Regions from separate parts of the Micromonospora sp. CNZ286 genome, predicted to be linked through region 3. Evidence: riboswitches for the same ligand, from Rfam matches in the RefSeq annotation. Region 3 holds a riboswitch; each other region holds the start of a gene.
The links. Region 3 has a riboswitch for cyclic di-AMP ahead of FHX31_RS08955 (C39 family peptidase). Riboswitches for the same ligand answer to the same signal wherever they lie in the genome.
Positions count from the first base shown of each region.

Region 1: linked by a shared signal. The riboswitch ahead of FHX31_RS29555 (C40 family peptidase) and the one ahead of FHX31_RS08955 (C39 family peptidase) in region 3 are both predicted to bind cyclic di-AMP.
Region 2: linked by a shared signal. The riboswitch ahead of FHX31_RS20380 (C39 family peptidase) and the one ahead of FHX31_RS08955 (C39 family peptidase) in region 3 are both predicted to bind cyclic di-AMP.

Region 1 covers NZ_JACHIZ010000001.1:6,562,146-6,570,017, reverse strand. The annotation lists gene FHX31_RS29560 (N-acetylmuramoyl-L-alanine amidase) at 1-1,835, opposite strand, end outside; cyclic di-AMP (ydaO/yuaA leader) riboswitch at 2,074-2,208, shown strand; gene FHX31_RS29555 (C40 family peptidase) at 2,222-3,253, shown strand; gene dcd (dCTP deaminase) at 3,318-3,896, opposite strand; gene FHX31_RS29545 (pyridoxamine 5'-phosphate oxidase family protein) at 3,975-4,520, shown strand; gene FHX31_RS29540 (zinc metalloprotease) at 4,590-5,582, opposite strand; tRNA gene FHX31_RS29535 (tRNA-Gly) at 5,827-5,900, shown strand; gene FHX31_RS29530 (hypothetical protein) at 6,350-6,769, shown strand; gene FHX31_RS29525 (hypothetical protein) at 6,957-7,391, shown strand; gene FHX31_RS29520 (SRPBCC family protein) at 7,479-7,872, shown strand, end outside.
Region 2 covers NZ_JACHIZ010000001.1:4,675,948-4,683,819, forward strand. The annotation lists gene FHX31_RS20355 (ABC transporter permease) at 1-300, shown strand, start outside; gene FHX31_RS20360 (ABC transporter ATP-binding protein) at 293-1,093, shown strand; gene FHX31_RS20365 (bifunctional cytidylyltransferase/SDR family oxidoreductase) at 1,198-2,700, shown strand; gene FHX31_RS20370 (CDP-glycerol glycerophosphotransferase family protein) at 2,720-4,396, shown strand; gene FHX31_RS20375 (alpha/beta fold hydrolase) at 4,436-5,182, opposite strand; gene FHX31_RS20380 (C39 family peptidase) at 5,567-6,409, opposite strand; cyclic di-AMP (ydaO/yuaA leader) riboswitch at 6,614-6,756, opposite strand; gene FHX31_RS20385 (hypothetical protein) at 7,065-7,829, opposite strand.
Region 3 covers NZ_JACHIZ010000001.1:1,938,902-1,946,773, reverse strand. The annotation lists gene FHX31_RS08990 (PH domain-containing protein) at 1-120, opposite strand, end outside; gene FHX31_RS08985 (hypothetical protein) at 743-1,186, opposite strand; gene FHX31_RS08980 (hypothetical protein) at 1,258-1,800, shown strand; gene ccsB (c-type cytochrome biogenesis protein CcsB) at 1,815-2,744, opposite strand; gene FHX31_RS08970 (cation transporter) at 2,813-3,040, opposite strand; gene FHX31_RS08965 (hypothetical protein) at 3,200-3,631, opposite strand; gene FHX31_RS32590 (hypothetical protein) at 3,845-4,309, opposite strand; gene FHX31_RS32585 (recombinase zinc ribbon domain-containing protein) at 4,321-4,656, shown strand; gene FHX31_RS08955 (C39 family peptidase) at 5,074-5,874, opposite strand; cyclic di-AMP (ydaO/yuaA leader) riboswitch at 6,084-6,224, opposite strand; gene FHX31_RS08950 (copper resistance CopC/CopD family protein) at 7,219-7,872, shown strand, end outside.

The sequences.
Region 1 (7,872 bases), 4.6 Mb from region 3:
GCGGCGAACGTGTACTGAAGCGGCGAGATGGTCTGGTACGGGATGGTGTCCGGGTAGGCGGCCTGCTCCGGGTAGGCCCGCCCGTACACCGGGATGGTGGCCTTGCCGGGCCGCGGCGTCACGACGAAGCCGGTGGCCCACTTGGCCGTCGGCGCGGAGGCCGGGTTGAGGAACCACGCCTTCTGACCGAGGTACCAGATCGCCGTCCAGTCGCCCTGGCGGCCGGCGAGCGCGTACGTCTGACCGGCGGAGGCGCGGGCGCCGTGGTCGGAGATGTACATGGTGTCCGGCGCGCCGTCCGGGCGCAGCCCGAGGTCGTTGACGAGCGGGGCGTCCGGGCTCGGCGCGGTCCGCAGGATCACCGACGAGGAGCCGCGCGACGGGCACGGCTGCGCCGGCGGCCGGGGCGTCGGGACGCCCGGCGGCTGCTGGTTGCAGCCGAAGAACGCCGGCCGGTTGGTGGCGAAGTCCGGGTCGATGGTGACCAGGCCGGTACGGGGCGTGCCGGTGCTGCGGAACGGCGCCTTCATGAGGTCGAAGTAGTGCGACCAGTCCCAGTACGGTCCCGGATCCCAGTGCATGCCGCCCACGTTGGCGGCGGTGATGCCGGGCACGTTGTCGTGGCCGATGATGTGCTGCCGGTCCATCGGGATGCCGAGCTTCAGCGCCAGGTGACGCACCAGCTTGGCGGAGGTGCGGTACATCGCCTCGGTGTACCAGGTGCCCTGACCGGCGAAGCCCTCGTGCTCCAGGCCGATGGACTTGGCGTTGACGTACCAGTTGCCGGCGTGCCAGCCGACGTCCTTGGTCTTGATGTGCTGGGCGATGTAGCCGTCCACCGAGCGCAGCGTGTAGTGCCAGCCCAGGTAGTCGGCCCGCTTCACCAGGTCGACGCTCGGGCCGAAGTAGCCCTCGGTGTCGTGGATGACGATGTACTCGATCTTCTGCTGCTTCGGCCGGTCGCCCAGGTCGTGGTTGCCGTAGTCGCCCGGGTCGTCGCTGAGCTGCTCGTAGGGCGCGGGGATCCACTCGCAGGCCAGCCGTACCGGGCACTCCAGCCCGTCCGGCCGCTCGGCGTTGCGCAGGCCGAGTCGGGCCAGGCGGGAACGGTCCGGCTTCGCGGCGGTGGCGGCGAGCGTGACCCGCTGGCCGTCGTCGGTGGTGCGGCTGGCGCCCTGGCCGAGCTGGTCGTAGACCTCGTCGGCGAAGGCCGCCGCGGCGTCGGAGGTGTCCGCGCCGGAGTACCGGGCCACCGCGCCGTACCAGGCCGCCGGGTCGGTGCCGGCGCCGACCGGCCCACCCAGAGCCTTCTGGTACGACGCCAGCAGCGCGGCGCCACCGCGGATGTTCGCGGCCGGGTCGGTGCGCAGCGTGCCCGCGTCGAGCCCGGTGAGCGCGGCGGCGGCGTCGAGCGTCTGGAGCGAGGCGGGCGGCAGCGGGGTCTCCCGCTCCGGTGCGGCCGCGGTGGCCGGATCGAGCTTCAGCGGGCGGGAGTCGTCGCCGCGCGGGTCCTCGTCCTCGTCGACGTGGGCGCTGCCCGGCATGGCGAGGATGTGCGCGGCGTCGGTCAGGTGCATCGGGCCGTAGCCGCCGCTGGTGCTCGGCTGCCCGGTGTGGGTGTCCCAGCGGGACTCCAGATAGGAGACACCGAGCAGCACGTTCTGCGGTACGCCGTACTCGGCCGCGGCGGCGGCGTATTGTTGTTGCCGGTCGCTCGCGGGCGCGGACGTGTCCGGCGCGGCGGTCACCGGGCCGGTCGTCGCCAGCGCGGTGGCTGTCGCCACTGCGGCGGCGAGCAGTATCCGTCTGCCCGACGGCGGGGCGGAGAGGTGCATCGAACCTCCTGGACAGGGATGGGGGTCACTGCGTTTCCACCCTCACTCCGCACACCCGCGAGGGTCAATACCTTTCCAGTGAGTAATCAGCCTTGAAAGAAAATTTCACCTCCGACCGGGGTGCGGCGCCTCATCGCGTACGGAGTGTCACGGCGCTGGAAGTTGCGGATCGATAACGGTGGTCCCTACTCTGGTGAATCGTCGGCCGCACGTCTCACCGTCCAACCCGGTCGGTGACGGTCCGACACCGCCGAGTCGCCTCCGGGCGAGCCGGGGAACCAGGTACCTGGGGTGAATCCGCAGCGATGCGGTAGGGCGGCTCCCTTCCCGCCCGAATCCGTCAGCTAACCCGGTAGGCGGTACGGAAGAAGGAGTACGGACGCCCGGTGGCACTCCATGCCCCGCGGCCGTCGTCGAGCCGGTCGGTCGACCGCTCCACGGCTGTGCCGCGTACCCGCTGGTCCCGCTTCACCACAGCCCTCGCCGCCCTCGTCGGCACCGCAGTCGTCCTGACCGGCGGCGCCACGGCGGCACACGCCGAACCCTCGGTCGCCGAGATCGAGGCGCAGATCGACCGCGACTGGAACAAACTCGAACCGGTCATCGAACAGGTCAACGCCGTACGTGAGCAGCTCGCCGCGCGGCGCAAGCAGGCTGACGCGCTCGGCCGGCAGATCGCACCCCTCCAGGCCCGGGTGGACGCCGCGCTCGGCCAGGTCGGCGGACTCGCCGCCGACGCCTACAAGGGTGACAACCTCTCCACCGTCAACGCGCTGCTGGGCAGCCGCTCACCCGGTGACCTGGTCAACGGCCTGGAACTGCTCGACCGCTTCGCCCACCGCCAGCACGAGCAGGTGCGCTCCGTCGCCGCGCTGCGCGACGAACTGGCGGCGAAGAAGAAGCCGCTGGACGAGATGATCGCCGGACTGGCGCGTACCGAGGCCCAGCTCGCGGCGAAGAAGAAGCAGATCGACGCCGAGATCGCCCGGCTGCAGAAGCTGCGGCTCAAGGTGTACGGCAACGGTGGCGGCGGCCCGCTGCGCCCGGCGCCCTGCCCCGCCGGTTACCCCGGTGGCGCGGCCGGAGCGGCGGTCAAGTTCGCCTGCGCCCAGATCGGCAAGATCTACGTGTGGGGCGCGGCCGGGCCGGATCACTTCGACTGCTCGGGCCTGACCATGGCGGCCTGGGCCAAGGGCGGTGTCTCGCTGCCGCACAACGCGCGCCAGCAGCACGGCATGACGAAGCGGGTGAGCCGGGCCGAGCTGCGCGCCGGTGACCTCGTCTTCTACTACAGCGACCTGCACCACGTGGCGATGTACGTGGGCGACGGCTGGGTGGTGCACGCCTCCCAGTCCGGCAAGCCCATCACCATGAAGCGGGTCGACGACGGCGACATCAACAGCTACGGCCGGGTGTAAGGAAGGGCCCCCTCTTAACGCCTCCGGTAGAGGAGGGGGCCCCTATTAACAACTGTGGGCGCCGTCAGCGGGTCGGCCAGGTGCGCCAGCTCTGCCAGGACCGGCTCGGCGTCGGTCCGCGCTGCCCCTGGTAACGCGACCCGTAGACGGCCGAGCCGTACGGGTGCTCGGCCGGCGAGGAGAGCCGGAAGATGCAGAGCTGGCCGATCTTCATGCCCGGCCAGAGCGTGATCGGCAGGTTCGCCACGTTCGACAGCTCCAGCGTGACGTGACCGGAGAAACCCGGGTCGATGAAGCCGGCGGTCGAGTGGGTCAGCAGCCCCAGCCGCCCGAGGCTCGACTTGCCCTCCAGCCGGCCGGCGAGCTGGTCACCCAGCGAGATCACCTCAAGGGTGGAGGCGAGCACGAACTCGCCCGGGTGCAGCACGAACGGCTGCCCCTCCGGCACCTCCACCATCGAGGTCAGGTCGTCCTGCTGGATCGACGGGTCGATGTGCGTGTAGAGGTGGTTGTTGAAGACCCGGAACAGCCGGTCCAGGCGTACGTCGATGCTCGACGGCTGCACCAGCGTGGGCTCGAAGGGCTCCAGCGCGAGCGTGCCGGCCTTGATCTCGGAGACCAGGTCGCGGTCGGAGAGCAGCATCGGAACACCATAGCGACAGGTGCCGGTGACCTGCGTGTCGCACTACATCTTCGTACACGTGTTCGATAGAGTGTCCACATGGCTTCCTGGTCCGAATTCGCCGCCGACGAGCCCCGCCTCGCCGACGAGATCCGCCTCCTGATGCAGCAGTACGGGCCGGGCTTCGGCTACCTCGCCACGGTCCGCGCCGACGGTGGCCCCCGGGTCCACCCGGTCTCCCCGGTGTTCACCGCCGACGGCCTCTGGTGCTTCGTCATCGACTCGCCGAAGCGCCGCGACCTCGAACGCGACGGCCGCTACGCGCTGCACTCGTTCCCGCCGGAGGAGAGCGACGACGAGGCGTACGTCGCAGGCCGCGCCCGGCCGGTGACCGACCCCGCCACGGTGGCCCGCCTGGCCCGGATCGGCCGCGCGTCACCGCAGGGCGACTGGCGGCTGTTCGAGTTCACCGTCGAGGCGGCGATGCTGACCCGCCGTGATCCGGTGGCCCAGCCCGGCGCCGCCCCGCCGCAGGTGCGGGTCTGGCTCGATCCGCGCGGGGCCGAACCCGCCCGGCGTGACCCGCTCGCCGCCGAGGGGCGGCGTGGCCGGCACGGCTTCGACACCCGCCGCCCGGCCGCCTGACCCGGCCCACGACGAAACGGTGCCGGCCCCGTCCGAGGACAGGGCCGGCACCGGTACGCGGTACGACGGTCAGGCTGCGCGGTAGGCGTTCCACGCGGTGAGCATGCGGCTCGCCTGGCCGGCGGTGAACTGGTACATGCAGGAGTCGTACGTGTAGTCCATGAAGTTGGTGATCGGGTCCTTGCCGGCGGTCGAGCAGGTGTCGCGGCCGGTCGGGCACTGGTACGCCGGGGACGCCTCGGCCGGGGTGTCGGAGACGCTGTCGCCCGAGCCGGAGCAGCCGCCCTGGAAGGTGTGGTAGAGGTTCAGCCAGTGGCCGACCTCGTGGGTGCCGGTGTCACCCTGGTTGTAGTTGGTCGCGGTGCCGCCGGGCAGCGACTCGTTCAGCACGACCACGCCGTCCATCTTGTCCAGCGTCCTCTTCGGGAACGTCGCCCAGCCCAGCAGGCCGTTGCTCAGCTCGCCGAGGTAGATGTTCAGCGTGTTCTTGCCGCCCTCACGCAGCGAGGTCTTCATCGAGCGCTCGGCGGAGGAGCCCTGCACGATCGGGTACCACGACGGGTTCGTCACCCGGTTGATCTTCGTGAGCTGGAACCCGAAAGCGGTGGCGGCGCCGCCGGTCGAGCCCGCGTACGACTGGTTCAGCACGGTGATCTGCTGGTTGATCATCGAGTCGGTGATGTTGCCGCCGGCCCGGGTGCTGTTCTCCTGGATGACGTGCACGACGACCGGGATGGTCACGGTGGCCAGCGGGGCGACGGCGCCGGTCCGGAAGCTTGCCCGCTCGCGCTGCGCGGCGGCGAGGTCGGCCTCACGGTCACGGACCTGCTTGGCGGTCAGGTGGTTGGGGTCGAGCTTGGCGTTGCCGCCCTTCGCGACGCGCGCGTTCGCGTGTTCGTCGGCGTGGGCGTCGGCCGGCTCGGCGCAGACGCCGGCCGGGGCGGCCGAGAAGGCCGAAGCAGCGGGGACGACGCCGACGGCGGCGGTGCTGAGCAGCAGCGCGAGGGTCGACGTCGCGACACCGGCGGTACGCCGGGTCAGCAGGTTGGGACGGAGTCCCATGGGCCCACCTCTTTCTGACGGCGTGCCAGGGGGTGTGTCACGCCGGTTCGGAAACGTGGGGCAGACGTTACATCCCATCGACGCATTTGAGAACGCCCATACGTTGCCGACCTTGGTGCTTGATCCACTCCAGCTCGGGGAGGTGGCGGGGTCAACCGCTCGTCGATACCGCCACCTCGCCGAAGTGGCGCGCGGGCACCTGGATGCACAGGGGTGGTGACCTTCAGGTAGAGTGGTGCCGCCTGCGGGTGTAGTTCAATGGCAGAACATCAGCTTCCCAAGCTGACAGTGCGGGTTCGATTCCCGTCACCCGCTCCAACCGAAGGCCCTGACCGGGACGCGAGTCCGGTCAGGGCCTTCGATGTTCCACGGACCACCTGTCCCGTGGTTGGTAGGCCGCGGCCCCACTAGCGATGGAGGGGACGTCGTGGGCCGATCTGATCAGCCTCACGAACGGCGTGACCGTGACCGCCAGGCGCGGTTCCGGCTGCCTGATCCAGTTCCCGACAACCCCGAGCGACACCGGGTATCCGGGGCGTGGCCGAGCCACGCGACGCCTGACGCTCCGGTGATGATGCAGGTGCCCGAGGTGGGCGTCTTTGTGAGGGCACTGCTACCCGTGAAGCTGACAGGTGCTTCAGCGCCGCCTTATCTCAGAACCTCCGGCTCCGCGGGGGCTGCTGGCTGCTCCGGTTGAGCCATGAAGCGCAGTTTGTTGGGGCGGACACCTCAGACGCGGCAGGGTGCTCCGGGATCGGGGAGTGTTGATGAAGTCGATGAATGACGTGTTCAACGAGGCAGTGGACTACGGGGCCGAGGGCGTTGTGCCGGTCGGCACGCCCGTCGGGGTGGAAAAGCTCTCGCACGTACACCGTGTCTTCAATGCTGTCATGGGTGGTGGCCTGGGTTTCGCGGTGGAAGTTCTCGAGCCGGACGATTTCCGGCGTGCTGTGGAAGGCTTTCGATACCTCGACCTCGGCGAGGTCGCGAACCTCCTCGCGGAACTGGTCGACAGTTACGGAAGTTCTGATTATGACGTCCGGAAGGAAGAGATCCTGGACGGCCTGCTCGTCGGCGCGCTGGTCGACGACGCTTTTCGGAGGAAGGTTTCTCAGGCTCCGTCCGACTTCGGGTTCGACGGCTCAGTTCTTCAAGATCCTGCTGCGCAGCAACGTCAGCTCAGGTAGTAGGCGGCTCTCCATCGGGCTTGCTCGGCTATGGAGAAGTTGTCGAAGTCACCGGCGGCCTCGCAGTCGAGCAGGTAGCGGAGCGCCTCTGTCGCATCTGACCCACGTGGATCTTCCGGGAGCCGCGTGAGAGGCCGCCGCTCGACGGCCGTCGTCGGTACGATCGCGCGATCTCGATCTGTTGATCATGCTGGAGGGAACCATGCAACTGCGCCTGAAGTACGCGCCCGTACCGGAGAACGCAGCCCGGTTCGCGGGCGACATCGTGGTGTCAGCGGCCCAGGTCAGCGCTGTGCACCTGGACTACACGCCGGACAGCCTGACGTCCGTGGACGCCATCCTCGACGGCTTTCGGGCCGAGGGCCTCACCGCTGGACAGGTGGCAGAGACTCTCTTCGGGTTCGGTTGCTATGTCGGCGAGGTGCTGACCCGGCATGCGGGTGGACGGTGGCGCGCAACGACGGCAGACGAACTGGCCGTCGTCGGATGGCCCATGGTGGTCGAGCTCGCCGGGCAGGGCTGGTGCAATCCGATCGCGAAGGCCTTCAAGCGCCTGGAGAACGGTCCGGAGGACAGCCTTCGGTACTTCTATGCCGTGTTCGCACCGGGCGGCGCCCGCTAGCGAGGGCGCGTAGCGCTGATCTCGCCCCCACCGTCGACGGATCGACTGACACAATGCGGCGTGCGCTCGCGTCTACGGTTGATCAGGGTGACGACGACTGGGGTCCAGGTACGGGAGACGGCCACCGTCGACCTGCCGACGAGCGCGGAGGCGGCCTTCGGCTTCATGGAGGATCCGGCCTCGTTGGTGGTGCTGGACGACTCGATTGAGATCGGCGTCACCCTGCCCGGACCGAAGGGAGCCGGCGAGATCCAGGCGTTCGTGCATCGGAGCCCCGACGGTCGACTGGGGATCATGCACGAGGTCGTCGAGGTCGAACCGGGGCGTCGTGCCGTCACCCGTACGTTGACTTCCGGATACTCCAGCGGCGGCGTGCTCACCGTTGTGCCGCTCGGGCCCGACTCGTGCCGTCTCACCCAGGAGATCTGGGCGGAGCTTCCGGCAGGCGTACTGGTGGGGGTTGATGCGCAGTTGCGCCACG
Region 2 (7,872 bases), 2.7 Mb from region 3:
ACCGACCTCAAGCAGGTCATGCCGTTCGTGATGCGCACCTGGCTGTACGCCTCGGGCGTGCTCTACCCGGTGGCGCTCATCCGCGAGCACCTGCCGAACTGGGCGGCGAACATCCTGGAGTGGAACCCGCCGCTGGTCTTCATCGAGCTGGCCCGCTACGCGCTGCTCGACTCGCACCAGCCGAACCTGATCAGCTCCCCGCTGAAGCTGTGGGCGATGGGCCTGTTCTGGGCGGTCGTGATGGGCATCGGCGGGTTCGTCTACTTCTGGCGCGGAGAGAAGGAGTACGGCCGTGGCTGAGCAGACCCTGCCGCTGAACGCCGGCCCGGTGACCGACTCGGGTCGCGTCCCCACGGTGGTGGTGGACGACGTGCACGTGATCTACCGGATCCACAAGGGCGCGAGCGGCGGCACCACCCCGGTCTCCGCGCTCAAGCGGATCGTCTCCCGCACCAAGGCGCCGAACATCCGCGAGGTGCACGCGGTCAAGGGCGTGAGCTTCACCGCGTACGAGGGTGAGGCGATCGGCCTGATCGGCAGCAACGGCTCCGGCAAGTCCACGCTGCTGCGCGCCATCGCCGGGCTGCTCCCGCCGGCCCGCGGCGCCGTCTACACCAAGGGCCAGCCGTCGCTGCTCGGCGTGAACGCCGCGCTGCTGAACGACCTGTCCGGCGAGCGCAACGTGGTGCTCGGCTGCCTGGCCATGGGCATGCCGCCGGAGGAGGTCAAGCGGATCGCCCCGGAGATCATCGAGTTCTCCGGGATCAACGAGCGCGGCGACTTCGCCTCGCTGCCGATGCGCACCTACTCCTCCGGCATGGGCGCGCGGCTGCGCTTCGCGATCTCCTCGGCGAAGAAGCACGACGTGCTGCTCATCGACGAGGCACTAGCCACCGGCGACCGCAAGTTCCGGGTCCGCAGCGAGCAGCGGGTCCGCGAGCTGCGCGACAGCGCCGGCACCGTCTTCCTGGTCAGCCACTCGATCGGCTCGATCCGGGACACCTGCGAGCGGACCATCTGGCTGGAGAGCGGCGTCCTGAAGATGGACGGCCCCACCAAGGAGGTCTGCGACGCGTACGAGAACCAGAAGTAGCGCCCTGGAGCGCACCGCATCGGGTTCCGCCCGGAGCGGTGCGCTCCGGCGTACGCGTTAAGGTTTTCGGATCCATCCCCTTTCACCCAGAGTGAGGTACGGCAATGACGCAGGACCACACCACCGCACCGGACGCCGCGCCGGCGAGCCCGGCACCCTGGCGCCCCGCGCGTACGGTGGCCGTGATCCTGGCCGGGGGGACCGGCACGCGCCTCGGGCTGGGCATCCCGAAGCAGCTCCTCAAGATCGCCGGTAAGCCGATCATCGAGCACACCCTCGCCGTCTTCGAGGCCGCGCCGGAGATCGACGAGATCATCGTGCTGATGGCCACCGGTCACGTCGACGACGCGCGGCGCATCGTCGCCGACGCCGGCTTCCGCAAGGTCACCAAGGTGATCGAGGGCGGCGAGACCCGCAACGACACCACCCGGATCGCGCTCGACGCGGTCGGCGAGGGCGACGTCAACATCCTCTTCCACGACGCGGTCCGCCCGCTGGTCAGCGCCCGGATCGTGCGCGAGTGCGTCAACGCGCTCTGGACGTACTCGGCCGTCGACGTGGCCATCCCGTCCGCCGACACGATCATCCAGGTCGACGCGGACGACTGCATCACCGACATCCCGGTGCGCTCCCGGCTGCGCCGCGGCCAGACCCCGCAGGCGTTCCGCTCCGGCACCATCCGCGAGGCGTACCGCCGCGCCGAGGGCGACCCCGACTTCGCCGCCACCGACGACTGCGGCGTGGTGCTGCGCTACCTGCCCGGCACGCCGATCAAGGTGATCGACGGCTCGGACGAGAACATCAAGGTCACCCACCCGGTCGACGTGCACCTGGCCGACAAGCTGTTCCAGCTCGCCGCCGCGCAGGCGCCCCGGCTGACCGACCACCGCAGCTACGCCGAGGAGCTGACCGGCCGGACCATCGTGGTCTTCGGCGGCAGCTACGGCATCGGCCACGACCTGGCCGAACTGGCCCGCGGCTACGGCGCCCAGGTCTTCCCGTTCAGCCGCTCCACCACCGGCACGCACGTCGAGCGCGCCGAGGACGTGGCCGCCGCGCTGAAGACCGCGTTCGAGGCCACCGGCCGGATCGACCACGTGGTGGTCACCGCCGGCATCCTGGAGAAGGGCGCGCTGGCCGAGATGGACTCCGAGACGATGGACCGTCTCCTGCACGTCAACTTCGTCGGGCCGGTCACCATCGCGCGCCAGTCCCTGCCGTACCTCCAGCAGACAAAGGGCCAGTTGCTGCTCTACACGTCCAGCTCCTACACCCGGGGCCGGGCCCGCTACGCGCTCTACTCGGCCACCAAGGCCGCGCTGGTCAACCTGACCCAGGCGCTCGCCGACGAGTGGGCCGAGTTCGGCGTACGGGTCAACTGCGTCAACCCGGAACGCACCGCCACCCCGATGCGGACGCGGGCGTTCGGCGAGGAGCCGGAGCACACGCTGCTCTCCTCCGAGGCGGTCGCGCAGGCGTCCCTGGACGTGCTGATCTCCGACCTGACCGGCCAGGTGGTCGACGTGCGCCGGTCCCCCGGCGAGCAGGTGGCCGCCGTACCGGCGCAGCCGGGCCCGCACCGGTCCGAACTGTCCGCCGACGCCTGAACCCGACGGGACGTACCAGATGCGTGGTGACCTGGTCCGCAAGCTGCTCGCCCGGGGGCTGACCACCGGGCTGGCGGTGCTGGCCTTCCTCGTCGTGGCGCTCACCGGCGCCACCGGCTGGGGCCTGGCCCTGGCGGTCGCGGCGCTGGCCGCCACCGCCTGGGAGCGCCGGGTCCGGCCGTCCGCCGACGGTCTCGCCGAGACGGTGCTCGTCGCCGCCGGCATCCTGGTCGGCTACGCCCGGCGCCTCGACGACGGCTTCGACCCGGCGCTCGCCGCCACCGCGCTGGTCCTGCTCGGCCTGGTGCTGCTGGTCGGCCCGCTGCGGCAGGCCGGCGCACTGGAGATCCGGGCGGCGAACCTCCCGGTCCGCACGTGGACACCCGTGGTCGCCGCCCGGCTCGGCGACGCGCTGCTGGTGCTGCTCGCCGTGGTGGCGCTCGCCGCCGCCCTGACGCTGCCCGCCTGGACGGCGCTGGTCGCCGCGCTGCTCGTCGGCGCCGGATGCGGGGCGGTCGCGCTGGACCTCGCCCGGCGCCGGTTCCGGCCGCCCGCCGGAGGCGGCCCGGTCGGCCGGGCACTGCGCCGCCACCAGCCCGAGTTCGTGCTGCACTTCTCCGCGCCACCCGGCTCGGAGTACCAGGTCACCATGTGGCTGCCGTACCTGGAACGGATCGGCCGCCCGTTCGTGGTGGTGCTGCGCGAGCCGGAGCTCCTGCCCGCGGTGGACGCCGCCACCCGCGCGCCGGTGGTCCTCTGCCCAACCCTGAAGGCGCTCGACGAGGCGCTGGTGCCCAGCCTGCGGGTCGCGTTCTACGTCAACCACGGCGCGAAGAACGCCCACCTGATCCGGTTCAACCAGCTCACCCACGTGCAGCTGCACCACGGCGACAGCGACAAGGCCCCCAGCGCCAACCCGGTCTCGGCCATCTTCGACAAGATCTTCGTGGCCGGGCAGGCCGCGATCGACAGGTACGCCCGCGCCGGCGTGGAGATCCCCGCCGACAAGTTCGTCGTGGTCGGCCGGCCCCAGGTCGAGGCGATCGAGGTACGCCGGGAGCCGGTCACCTCGGCGGCGCACCCCACGGTCCTCTACACCCCGACCTGGACCGGGCACCACGCCGACGCGAACTACTGCTCGCTGCCGGTGGCCGAGACGCTGATCCGCCGGTTGATCGACAGGGGCGCCGCGGTGATCCTGCGCGCCCACCCGTACACCGGCAAGAACCCGGCCTCGGCCCGCCAGTTCGCCCGGCTCACCGAACTGCTCGCCGCGGACCGGGCGAAGACCGGCCGGCCGCACCTGTGGGGCGCCGCCGCGGCCCGCGAGCTGACGCTCACCGAGTGCGTCAACCGCGCCGACGCGCTGGTCTCCGACGTGTCAGGGGTCATCTCCGACTGGCTCTACTCCGGCAAGCCGTACGCGGTCACCGACACCGGCGCCGACGGCGAGCACTTCGTCGAGCGGTTCCCGCTCGCGGCGTCCGGCTACGTGCTGCGGCGTGACATGTCCAACGTGGACGAGGTGCTCACCGACCTGCTCGACGCCGACCCGAAGGCGGCACAGCGCTGGACGGCGCGGACCCGCTACCTGGGCGACTTCCCCGCCGACGCCTACGCCGAGGCGTTCCTGTCCGCCGCCCGCCGGGAGCTGGAACCCGACTGGGCGGTCCCGGGGCCGCGCGCGGCCGGCTAGAAACGCGAGCCGGCCCGTCGCGGGCCGGCTCGCCCCCGCTCAGAGGTACGGGTCGAGCAGGGCGAGCACCGCCGCCGGGTCCTCGACGTGCGCGTTGTGGCCCAGCCCGGGCAGCGTGGCCACCGGCACGCCCAGTTCCTTGAGCTGCGCGTCGGTCACCATCGGGTCCAGCTCGCCCCGGGCCAGCAGCACCGGCACATCGGTGGCGGCCAGCAGCACCGGCAGCCGGGGCTCCCCGACCGCGAACGCCGCCGGGTCCATGGCGAGCCGCCAGCGGCCGTCCTCCCGCCGCAGCCCCGCCTCCACCACCGGATGGTCCGGGGCGAACAGCCCGGCGAGCCCGGACACGCGCAGGTAGCGGCGGGCCGCCTCGTCACGGGTGGCGAACCAGGTGACCGGCCGGGCGGCCAGTTCCGCCGACTTCGCCAGCTCGGCCGGGGACCAGACCGCCTTGATGCCGAGCCCCACCACCGCGTCGACCGGAAGCCCTCGCTGCCGGGCCGCGAGCGCCAGCGCCACCACCCCGCCGAGCGAGTGCCCGAGCAGCACCAGCCGGTCCTCGGGGCCGAGCCGGACCGGGCCGAGCCCGTCGACCACGCGCTGGGCCAGGGCCTCGAACGAGTAGCCGTCGAGCGGCGGCGACCAGCCGTGACCCGCCAGGTCGGGGGCGAGCCAGCGGCCGGGCCAGCGGCGTTCCAGCAGCGGCGCCCAGGGCAGCCACACCTCGCCTGTGGCACCCATGCCGTGCAGGAGAATCAGGTGCCGCTTCCCCGTCGCATCGCCCATTGGCGCAGTCTGCCACCGCCCGCCCCGGACACGCGAGACCGAACCCGCCGACCCGCCCCACCCTCGCCCCGGCTCGCCCACACCCCGCCCCCGGTCCGCCCTCGCCCCCGCGCGCGGCCCTCGCCCCGCGCCGTCCTCGCCCCTGGCGCCCCCTCGCCCCGGCTCCGGCCGCCCACACTCCCCCCACCGTCGATCTTGGAGTTGTGGCACCTTCCATAGCGGGCGAGCCAGACAAACTGGGCGCCACAAGTCCAAGATCGGCGCGCCAAGGCGGCGTGAGGGCCGCGCCAGGGCCGGGCGGGGCGGGGACGGGGGCGAGGGAGGGCGGGACAGGGAAGGCCGGCACCCCGGGGTGGGGTGCCGGCCTTCGGGTGTGCGGGACGGTCAGGCGGAGTAGCCGCGGCTGGCGATCCAGTGCGCCAGGTCGATCGTGGTGATCCAGTACGAGGGCAGCGACGGGTCGGCCGAGTCGGCGATCCGTACGGTCCGGCCGTCGTCCTTGTAGCCGACCACCGCGACGTAGTGGCCACCAGGGAACGAGTGCCAGCCGCCGTTGGTGTCGGTGGCCGTACCGGCGACGTTCGCGACGACCCCGCGGCCGTTGCTGATCGCCTCGACCACGTCGGCCTGGAGGCGGTCCATCTGGGCCGGGGTGGCCGAGCCGGGAATCATGCGGGTCCGGTACGGGTTGCCCTTGACCTGCTGGTTGAGCACACGGGTGGTGTCCTCGGCCGAGTTGGTGCCCATCTCGGTGGTGCCGAGGGGGCCGGCGAGCGCGTCCTGGCTGCGCTCGATGCCGGCGGCGCTGAGCGCGTTGCGCACGGCGGCCGGGCCGCAGTAGAAGTAGTTGATCTGCGCCTGGTAGTCGTAGTCGAGCGACTTGCTCGACGGCGGCTTCGGCTTGGCCTTGGGCGTGGTGTCCGGGTCGGCAGCGGCCTTCGCGGACGGGGAGGCGCTCGGCGACGCGCTGGGCGTGGCGGAGGCGCTGGGCGATGCCTGCGGTACGGCGATGCGGGCCTCGCTGCGGCTGGCGGGCTGCTCGCCGAGGCGGGCGGCGCCGAGGTCGGCGACCGCGGCGGTGTTCTCCTGGACCGGGGCGTCGTCACCGGCGGTGGCGACGGTGCCGGCGCCGGCGGCCAGCACGAGCGCGGCGGCCGATCCGGCGATGATCTGGTACGGGCGTTCGGTGACGATCCGTCGCAGCTGACGCTTCAGGTGGTGCTTCACGAAATCCTCCACGGGGCGTGAGCGGCACACGCCGGCCCGGCACGCGGAGGAACTCACACGTGCTGGCGGGGCCGGATGGCCGGGGGATCGGGAACGCCCGTGATGCCGGGCGCCCAGAGGGCGGTTGCCGGTCGCGCGTCAGGCGCGCGCGGGCACCGCTTCGCCGTGGAGGCGGGGGGACGATCGAGGGGTGGGCACGCGGGGTACTCCTTCCGTGGCCGCCGACCGGGTTAGCTGACGGATTCGGGCGGGAAGTACGCCCTACCGCGGGCCGTGGGCTCGCGGATTCACCCCGATGGTGCTCATGGGTCCCCGGTTCGTGGAACACGATTAGGCGGGTCGGTGCGGCGTCGCCGTCGGCGATCGATTACCGCATCGGACGCGCCGACACTACCGGTGGGTATGCCCCCTGCCAAGCGCTCCCACCTGCGTAAACGTGATCCGTGGTAACGGATTTCGGAACACCCGGTTACTGACTTCACTCAATGGGACAAGCAGTTTCGACGGCGCCCGGTGGCGGAAAGCGGACAGACGGCGACCACCCGGCCGGCAATCGCGATACTCGATGACCCGTTCTGCGCCCGGCGCCCGTTTCGGTGAACCGGGTGACCGGGCTCACCACGTTCCGGGTAACGATTCGGTCGAGACGGCCGTCTCAGCCGACCCGGGCCGGGCGCCAGCGGGCGTTACGGACCGTCGCGGGCACCGGCTGGGCGCTCGCCATCGCGCTCCGGTACGCCGGGGCGGGCCGCAGCGCCACGGTGGCCGCGTACGCCTCGGCGGCGAGTGTCCGGGCGGCCTCGGCGGCCAGTTCCGCGTCCCGCCAGGCCGCCCGCTCCCGCGCGGCGGCGCTCTCCCATCCGGCCCGGCGCCCGTCCCTGACGGTGCGGGCCAGCACGATCTCCTGCTCGGCCGGGTGCCGGCGCGGATCCCACCCGTTGCGGCGCGCCAGCACGTCGGCGAGCTGACGGGCGGTCAGGTCGCCCCGCCAGTGCGCCGTCATGGCGGCGTGGCGCAGCCAGCGCTCACGGGCCGCGTACTCCGCAGGGGTTCGTGGCGTGCGGGGCGCGGCCAGCGCGGCGGCGCCGGCGAGGCGGCGGGCGGCGGCGTCCGCCTCGTCGTACGCGGTCCAGGCCCGGTCCGCCTCGTCCTGCGCGGCCAGCCACTGCTCCCGGCGGCGACGGGCCGTCTGGGCAGCCCCGGCGGCGGCAACCGCCACCTCCTCGGCGTACCGGATCAGGTCGTCGCGGCGGGCGGCGTCGGCGTCGGGCGGCTCGGGTGCGGTCTCCGGCGCGGGGTTGCGTTCGGGCCGGGCGACGAGCGCGGCGAGCAGGCCCAAGGCGAGCAGCAGGAGGAAGGACCAGATGGCGGCGGCCTCGGGCACGGAGGTGAGGAAGTGGTACAGAGCGGTCTGCGACATGGTCGGCACCTCACGGGAAGGACCTGGCGGGAGGACCCGCACG
Region 3 (7,872 bases):
CCCGGTGAATAACACCCCGACCCCGATGACTGCCCACCGGTCGGCGGGAAACAGTTTTCCCCCGTTGGAGGTGGTTCCACTCAAGGTGAGCCCCGCGTACACGTTGATCGCCAGGATCACCGCTGCGGCGCCCAGGCTGATCTGCCGTATCCGCCTCGGCCGCACCGTCACGTCCCCGGCCGCCGGATCGTCGTGCCCGGCTGTCGCCGGCGTACTCATGTTCACAGACCCTCCTGGTCCTCGTGGTCAACGTCGGGTGTTCGGCCGCACGGGCCGTCGCTAGCCATGCCGGTCGGCTGGCAAGGCGGGCCGGGCGGAAGCACACCGCAGCGGCGCTCGTCCGCCACCGGTCGAGGACGCCCACGCGTGGGCCGCGACCGACGGTCGAGGCGTGACTTCGACGAGCAGCGGCCGGCAGAACCACGCATGGTCGTCGAGGCGAGGCCCGACGCCAGGAGCTGCCTATCGGGCGCGGCCGCGTCCGCGGGCAGCCGGAGAGCAGCGTGGCGGGAGCCGCCGGCGGGACGCCTCACGGCACTGGAGTGACGACCTTCGCACAGGCGCGGCCGCAGGTGGTTGTCTGCGCAGCGGCGCGGTGGTGGCGGCACGGTGTCGATGCGGACATCTGTCAGCAGGCTCGGCGCCGCGGAGACCGCTGGCGGCATTTGCCTGAGCCGGCAGCCGTCATCGACGCCGGTGCGACGGGACCGTGCCGGCAGCGGCGCGTTCGAGGTGTCGAGGTCTAGCGGTCCTGGAAGCCCGGGTAGTCCGAGACGTGCCGGCGGGGGTCGTCGTTGAGCCACCGCAGCATGTCCTCGTAGGCGGCCACCTGCGGATCCTGGGCGTCGGTCTGCGTCACAGCGGCGGGCGTCATCCGCGCCGGCGCCGCGCCGTCCGGGTCGCTGCGCTCGAAGCGCCAGCTGTGACCCAGCGACGGCACCGCTGCCTGCGGCCTGCCCCCCTGCCGTCGGACGTCGGCGTGGCTCAACCGCTCGCGCACCACCTTGACCCAGAAGAAGACCCCGAAGGCGGCAAAAAGCGGCCACTGCAACGCGTACCCGTAGCTGAGGGTGTTGCCCTGCCGCGCGTGTTGCCACTGCCACCAGCCCAGCCGCAGGAACACCACCGCGACCACACCGACGAGCACGTGGCCAACGAGCCAGCGGGGACGAAGCCAGGGCGACACGCCCCGACGATAGCCGCTCGGGAAGCCAGGCATGTTGTCCGCCCTCTCTCTGCGTGACGTACGGTAGCGGCGTGAAGGTGTTCCCCGTTGCGCTCGACTCCGGCGAGACCGCCAGCCTCCGCTCCGACGACACCACGGTGTGGATCACCCCCGCCGCCACCCGCTGGCGGAGGCTGCTGCACTGGTCCGCCGGAGCGGTGATGCTCGGCCTCGGCCTCGCTGCCATCTCCATCGGTGTCGGCCACGCGATCGGCCCGGCCGTCGGCCTGTGGGCCACCGCCGCGACAGTCGGCCTGATCATCGCCGGCGGCATCGGTGCAGCCGTCGCCGCAGTGCTGCTCTGGCGCGCCGAGCGCCACCCCGGCTCCGCCATCCACGTACGGGACATCAGCGCGGCCCGCAGTGAGCAGGCCAACGGCGGCATCACCGTCACGATCGAACACGTCAACGGGGTGACCCACCGGTTCACGGGCACCGGCATGACCGGCGCCCGCACCGCCCAGCTGTTCGCCCGGCTGCTCTCGGCCGCCGCCGCGCCGCACGACGAGGAGAGCTCCGCGCCGCACGCAGGTGCGACAACCGCCGCGGGCCGCGGCGCAAACCCCGTCAAGTAGCGGCTGACCACGGCTCAGGCCCCCGCGTAGGAGTGCAGACCAGAGATCACCAGGTTCACCGCGAACAGGTTGAACATCATCGTCGCCCAGCCCACCACCGCCACCCACGCCGCGGTGGTGGCCCGCACACTCGCGGTCGCGTTCGCGTGCAGGTAGGCCGCATACACCACCCAGGAGATGAACGCCCACGTCTCCTTCGGGTCCCAGCCCCAGAAGCGGCCCCACGCCGCCTCCGCCCACACCGCTCCGGCCATCACCGCGAAGGTCCACACCAGGAAGCCCGCCCCGTGCATCCGGAACGACAGCCGCCGCCACACCGCCATCGCGGGCAGCCGCGCCGCCAAGGTGTCACGCAGATCCCCCGATCTCGGCGTGCCCCGTCGCTCATAACGCGCCCGTAGCAGCAGGGCCACGGCAGCGACGAACCCGATCAGGAACAACCCGGACGCGATTGCGGCGGCGCTGACGTGCACCGCCAGCCACACCGACTGCAACGCCGGTACCAGCGGACCCGCCGGCGTGTACACGTGCAGGCCCGCCGCGGCGAGCAGCACCAACGCGCACACCGCGACGTACAGGCCCAGTGGCCGCAACGCGGGGCGCCGGACCGCCAGGACCAGCCAGGCGAGCACCCCGACCAGGGTCACCGCCACGATGAACTCGTACATGTTTCCCCACGGCACGCGCCCCGCCGCGGCCGCCCGGGCGACCAGGCTGCCGGCCTGCGCCGCCGCGGCCGCCCCGACCGCGCCCAGGCCGACGACGCGCCCGATGGCAACCCGGCGCGACACGGCAGCCATCGTCGGGACGGCAGCCGCAGGCACCGTCGCAGGAACCGGTACGGCAACCCGCCGCGGTGCCACCTGGGCCGCGGCAAAGGCGATCACGGCCGTGAGGTGGCCGAGGAGAGCAAGAGTGAACAGATTGTCAGATAGAGCAGCCATCGACTCTCCACGAATGAGTCAACCCGCTACCGCACGCCCCGATCAGGAGGCGGCGGGCGGGCCGGAGATCAGAGCGATTCCAGCCGGGACGGATAGCCGGACGCGGCGAGCGCCGCGGTCAGCACGGGAGCGGTGACGACGACCGGGTCGGCGTCCACCACCGCGCGGCCCGCTGCTGCGGACACGTGCGCCCGATGCACCCCCGGCAGATCTTCCAAAATTCGCCGTACTGCGCTCTCCGCACGGTCGCAGCACAACCCGCGCACGGCCAGCATGTAAGTGACGGTGTCGTTCACGGCATCCTCAGACCCGACGAAGGGACAGCCGAGCTTGCTGGCCGACTGGCCAGGACCACGTTTGGCAGACTCGGCAGGAACGAAGGCCCGCGACGGCTACTCAGCCGGCCACGTATCAGGACGCGTGGACCGCCACGGGCTCACAACCGCAAACCGGTTCTACACCCGCGACACGCACAACAGTGACAGCAGCCGGACCGTCACAGGCCGGCTCACCGGCCGGTGACGCAGCCCCCGGCCAACAGGTAGCCGGCGGACCCAGCGCTGGAATGCCCCCAGTACGACAGCGCCGCCGATCACCAGCAACAGCAGGCAGGCCGTCACGGCCACGCTCCCGCCATCTGCCGGCGCATGATGCCCGTCAGTCGCCTCCGGATCGGCGGAGGCGAGGGCATCAGCGAGGCTGTTCAGGGCCGCAGACGCGTCGTAGGAAGCGAGGGAGGTCGTGGAACTGGCAGCCGCCGAAGGTGTCGCAGTGTCCAGACCCCTAGCGCACTGCAGCGCGTGCAGGACCAGAACCGCAGCGACGACGACCGCCACCGCGACAGCGCGGTAGCCGCGCATCGCACCAGCCGGACCGTCCCACGTCACCAGCGCAGACTACGACACTCCACGGCCGCAGCCGTCGTGCGGGTGCGGGTTCCCGTCCTGCCCCGGATGCTTATCTCAAGGTCGGCGAACCACTGCGTCACCACGTCGCGTTCGAAAGTCCCGTGGGCCACTCGTCGGCGCGGCCTGCATCGGGCGGTCGTAGCTGGACCGCCTTGTTCGGGCGGCTACCACCGGCTCCGGCCCGACAGCCCTTCATCCAGCGCAGCGGACTTTTTGTCCGACTCGACCATGAAGATCCTTCGTAGAAATGTTGGCGTGTCGGACCACCAGAGTGACGATCCCGCGGATCCCATGACCCGATGGCTCAACAGCCAGCCGCACGCCGGCGCGCAGCCGCGCGTCCGGCGGCAGGGTGGTCTGCGGTTTGCGTTCTACGGCCGGATGTCGACCATCGAGCATCAAGACCGGGTGACGTCCCGGCACTGGCAGCGGGACTGCGCCAGCGAACTCGTCGCCGGTCACGGGCTGATCGTCGCCGAGTACTTCGATGCCGGCTGCTCGCGCCGCCGCGGCTGGCGGCAGCGTCCGCAGGCCGCCGCGCTGCTGGCCGCGCTCCCCGATCCGCACCGTGGGTTCGACGCGATCGTGGTCGGCGAATACGAACGAGCATTCTCCGCCAACCAGCTGCAGCACCTGGCACCCCTGCTCGAACAGCACGGTGTGCAGTTGTGGCCAGCCACGACGGGACTGCCCGCCGCTACCTGTTCACCGGCCTGCTGCGCTGCGCACCATGCGGCCGAAGACTGGAATCCCACTGGATCAACCAGCGTCCGGGCTACCGATGCCGCCAAGGCCACACCAGCACCCAACAGCCCACCAACGGCCGACGCAAGATGCTCTACCTCAGGGAAGACCACATCATCGCGCGACTGATGGGACATCCCGGCCTCGCCAGCGACGCCCAGAACCCGCATGACCTGGCCGCGCTCCTGCACAGAAACAAGATCAGCATCATCTGCGATCAGGAACGATGTACACCGACCACAGGAGCCTCAGGCAAGTGAGCCCGTTCAACCCATGATCAATATGTGGAGATGTTGTGTCCGAGGGATTCGGACACAAAGTCACGGCACCCATGCTCAGCATGGGTGCTCATGCCGTAATCCTATAGCAGCGAGCGGCACTATGGAGTTTCCCGTGTCGGCGTCATGCCGTTATCGGTGACGCACCAAAGTCCACAGAGGGGCTGGTTCGGATTTCGCGCCGGCGGCCCCGGCCTGGCCAACCCACCCGGCATGCTGGACCTGTACGTGTTCGCCCCTGCCCGCCGCGTCGGGCGGCACCTAACCTGACCGCACAAGATGATCGGCTGAGCCATACCAGAGGGCGCACGACGTGCCGTCCTGCCTGCTACTGGGCGCGAACCGAAAGGCGACGGGCACCGGCTCGAACGAGCCGGTGCCCGAGGGCCGGAGATGGGATCAGGCGGAGTAGCCGCGGGTGGCCATCCAGTTCGCCAGGTCGATGGTGGTCATCCAGTAGGCGGCCATGTTCGGGTCGGCGGAGTCGGCGATCCGCACCGTCCGGCCGTCGTCCTTATATCCGACCACGGCGATGTAGTGGCCGCCGGGGAAGGAGTGCCAGCCGCCGTCTGTATCGGTCGCGGAGCCGACGGTGTTGGCGACCACGGCACGGCCGTCGGTGATGGCGGTGACCACGTCGGCCTGGAGCTGGTCGATCTGCGCCGGCGTCGCGGCCTGGCCCGGGATCATGTGCGTCCGGTACGGGTTGCCCTTGACCATCTGGTTGAGCCCGCGAGTGGTGTCCTCCGCCGAGTTGGTGCCGTTCTCGCCAGCGTTCAGCGGGGCGACCATCGCGTCCTGGGTGGTCTCGACGCCGCTCGCGCTGAGCGCGTTGCGCACAGCGGCCGGGCCGCAGTTCCAGTAGGCAGTCTGCGCCTCGTAGGTGTGGTCGAGGACCTTGGTCGACGGAGGCTTCGGCCTCGCCTTCTTGGTCACGTCCGGGTCGGTCGTGGCCCTGTCCTTCGCTGACGGCGACGGCTCGGCGGCGACGCGAGCCTCGCCGCGGGTGGCGACATCACCGAGCCGCGGAGCCAGCCCGGCGGCGGTGTTCCCCTGGCGGACGGGCGCGTTGTGATCGGTGGCGGCCAGCGCCGTGCCGACGCCGCTGGCGAGCACGAGCGCCGCGGCGGAGCCGGCGATGATCTTGTACGGGCGCTCGGTCACAAGACGCCGCAGCTGACGCTTCATGTGGTGCTTCATGTGTTCCTCCACGGGCTGGAGCGGCACAGGCCGGCCCGACGCGCGGAGGAACTCACGCACGTTGTGACTGGGCGGGGTGCCGCGGGGATGGGGAGCGCCCGGTGGGCCGGGCTGGGGGGCAGTTGCCGGGACTCACAGTCAGGCGAGTGTCGGCACCGCGATGCCGTGGAGGCGTGGGGAGTATCGGGAGGTGTTTCGCACGAGGCTGGCACTCCTTCCGTGGCCGCCTACCGGGTTAGCTGACGGATTCGGGCGGGAAGTACGCCCTACCGCGGGCCGTGGCTCGCGGATTCACCCCGGTGTTGCCTGGGTCCCCGGTTCATGAGATCACGATTAGGCGGGTCGGAGCGGCGTCGCCACTTGCGATCGGAAACCGCACCGGACGCGCCGACATTACCGGTGGGTACGTCGTATGCCAAGGGCTCCCACCTGCATAAGCCTCGAACATCGCTACTCTGATCGGAACCTCCAGTTACTCATGCCACTCAATGGGACGAGCAGTTATAGCGGAACCCTCGGGACGTAACCGGACATCGGAATGCTGTTGGCGCTCAATTGCTTGGCCGATCGCCGCATACTCACCCGAATGGCCGTTTCCTGGGCGGCCGTACGTAGCCCCACACCAATTTCAGTCACAATTCAGCAAACCCGGGCCGGCAGCAGCGGCGGTAGTGGTGGTACGGGCCGAGGCCGCGCGCAGACACAAGTCAGTGCGAGCTCCCCGTTACCGCACAGGCGTTCATGGAGATGAAGTTGGCGGCGCTCGTGACACCCGGCAGTCAGCCCGCGCAGACCGCGGGTAGCTCGACGTTCGAATGTCGACGTGGCTTCGACGAAAATCAACCCAATCCCGGCGGGCGGCGTAAGGCCGGATCGCCGCCCTGCCGACGGTTGGGCGCGCGCCGCGCGAAGCAAGTGGGAACCGCGTACGAGAGCATGATCGTCGCGCTGATCGCGGTGGCCCGCTTCAAAATCCGTCACCGCGGGGCCACAGAGCGACCCGACCACGGCCGACCGGGACCGCGGCAATGCCTCGCACCACTCCCGGCGCAGTCCGTCGCCGTTGCGAGTCGGCGATGCCACCATGCTGGCGCTCTCCCCCAACCTGACTTTCTGGATCGTCGAAGCTGACCCGCCCCTACTAAGGGCGGGTAGTAGTTGACCTAGGATGGCGACCGCACCACGTGGGAGCGATGTGTGGGCACCGGCCCGCGCCTCCTTGGCGGAAGGATCAACAGTGCCTTTCCAGCGGCGTCGCCGGGCGGCCTGACCTTGCTTGCTGCATCGCCGGGTCTCGCATGTCCTCAGTCGCCAGCACGTCGCGCCGCGCGCTGGGCAATTCGGGTGTGGCTGGCGCTGTTTCCCGCCCTCATCGTGGCCCTCGGGTTCGCTTCCCCTGCGGCCGCACATTTCAAGCTGCTCCGGGCCGTTCCGGCCGACGGCGCGCGGATCGACGGCGCCGTCCAGGAAATCCGGCTGACGCTCAGCGCCGCCGGCACGCCCACAGGAGCGGGATTCAAGCTTTCCGACGGCAACGGCATCGGCCTACCGGCCGCCAGCCACACGCCCGACGGAGGCCGAACGTGGCTGGTCCACCCGACCGCTCGCCTGACCACCGGCACGTTCAAGCTGCGATGGAGCGTCGCGGCCCCGGACGCCCACCCCCTGACGGGTGTCATCACGTTTACGGTGGCCTCGCCTCCCCCGACGCCCGGAACGGCCGCTAAACCCCAGGCAACAGCCAGCCCGCACGGACATGCCGGCCATGGTGGGCCAGGTGTGCCCCCGGCTTCGCCGTCGGCACACGCGGGAGGACACGCTGTTGGCCACACCGCCGACGCGGAACAGGCGCCGGTGCGGTTTGTCGGCGCCGTCGGGCGTTGGCTTTCCTACGGGGCGATCCTGCTCGGTGTCGGTGGTCTTGTCTTCGCGTTGACCACACTGGTCGGCACACGCAGTGACATCCGGGTGGTGCAGATCTGGGTGCGGACGGCGGGG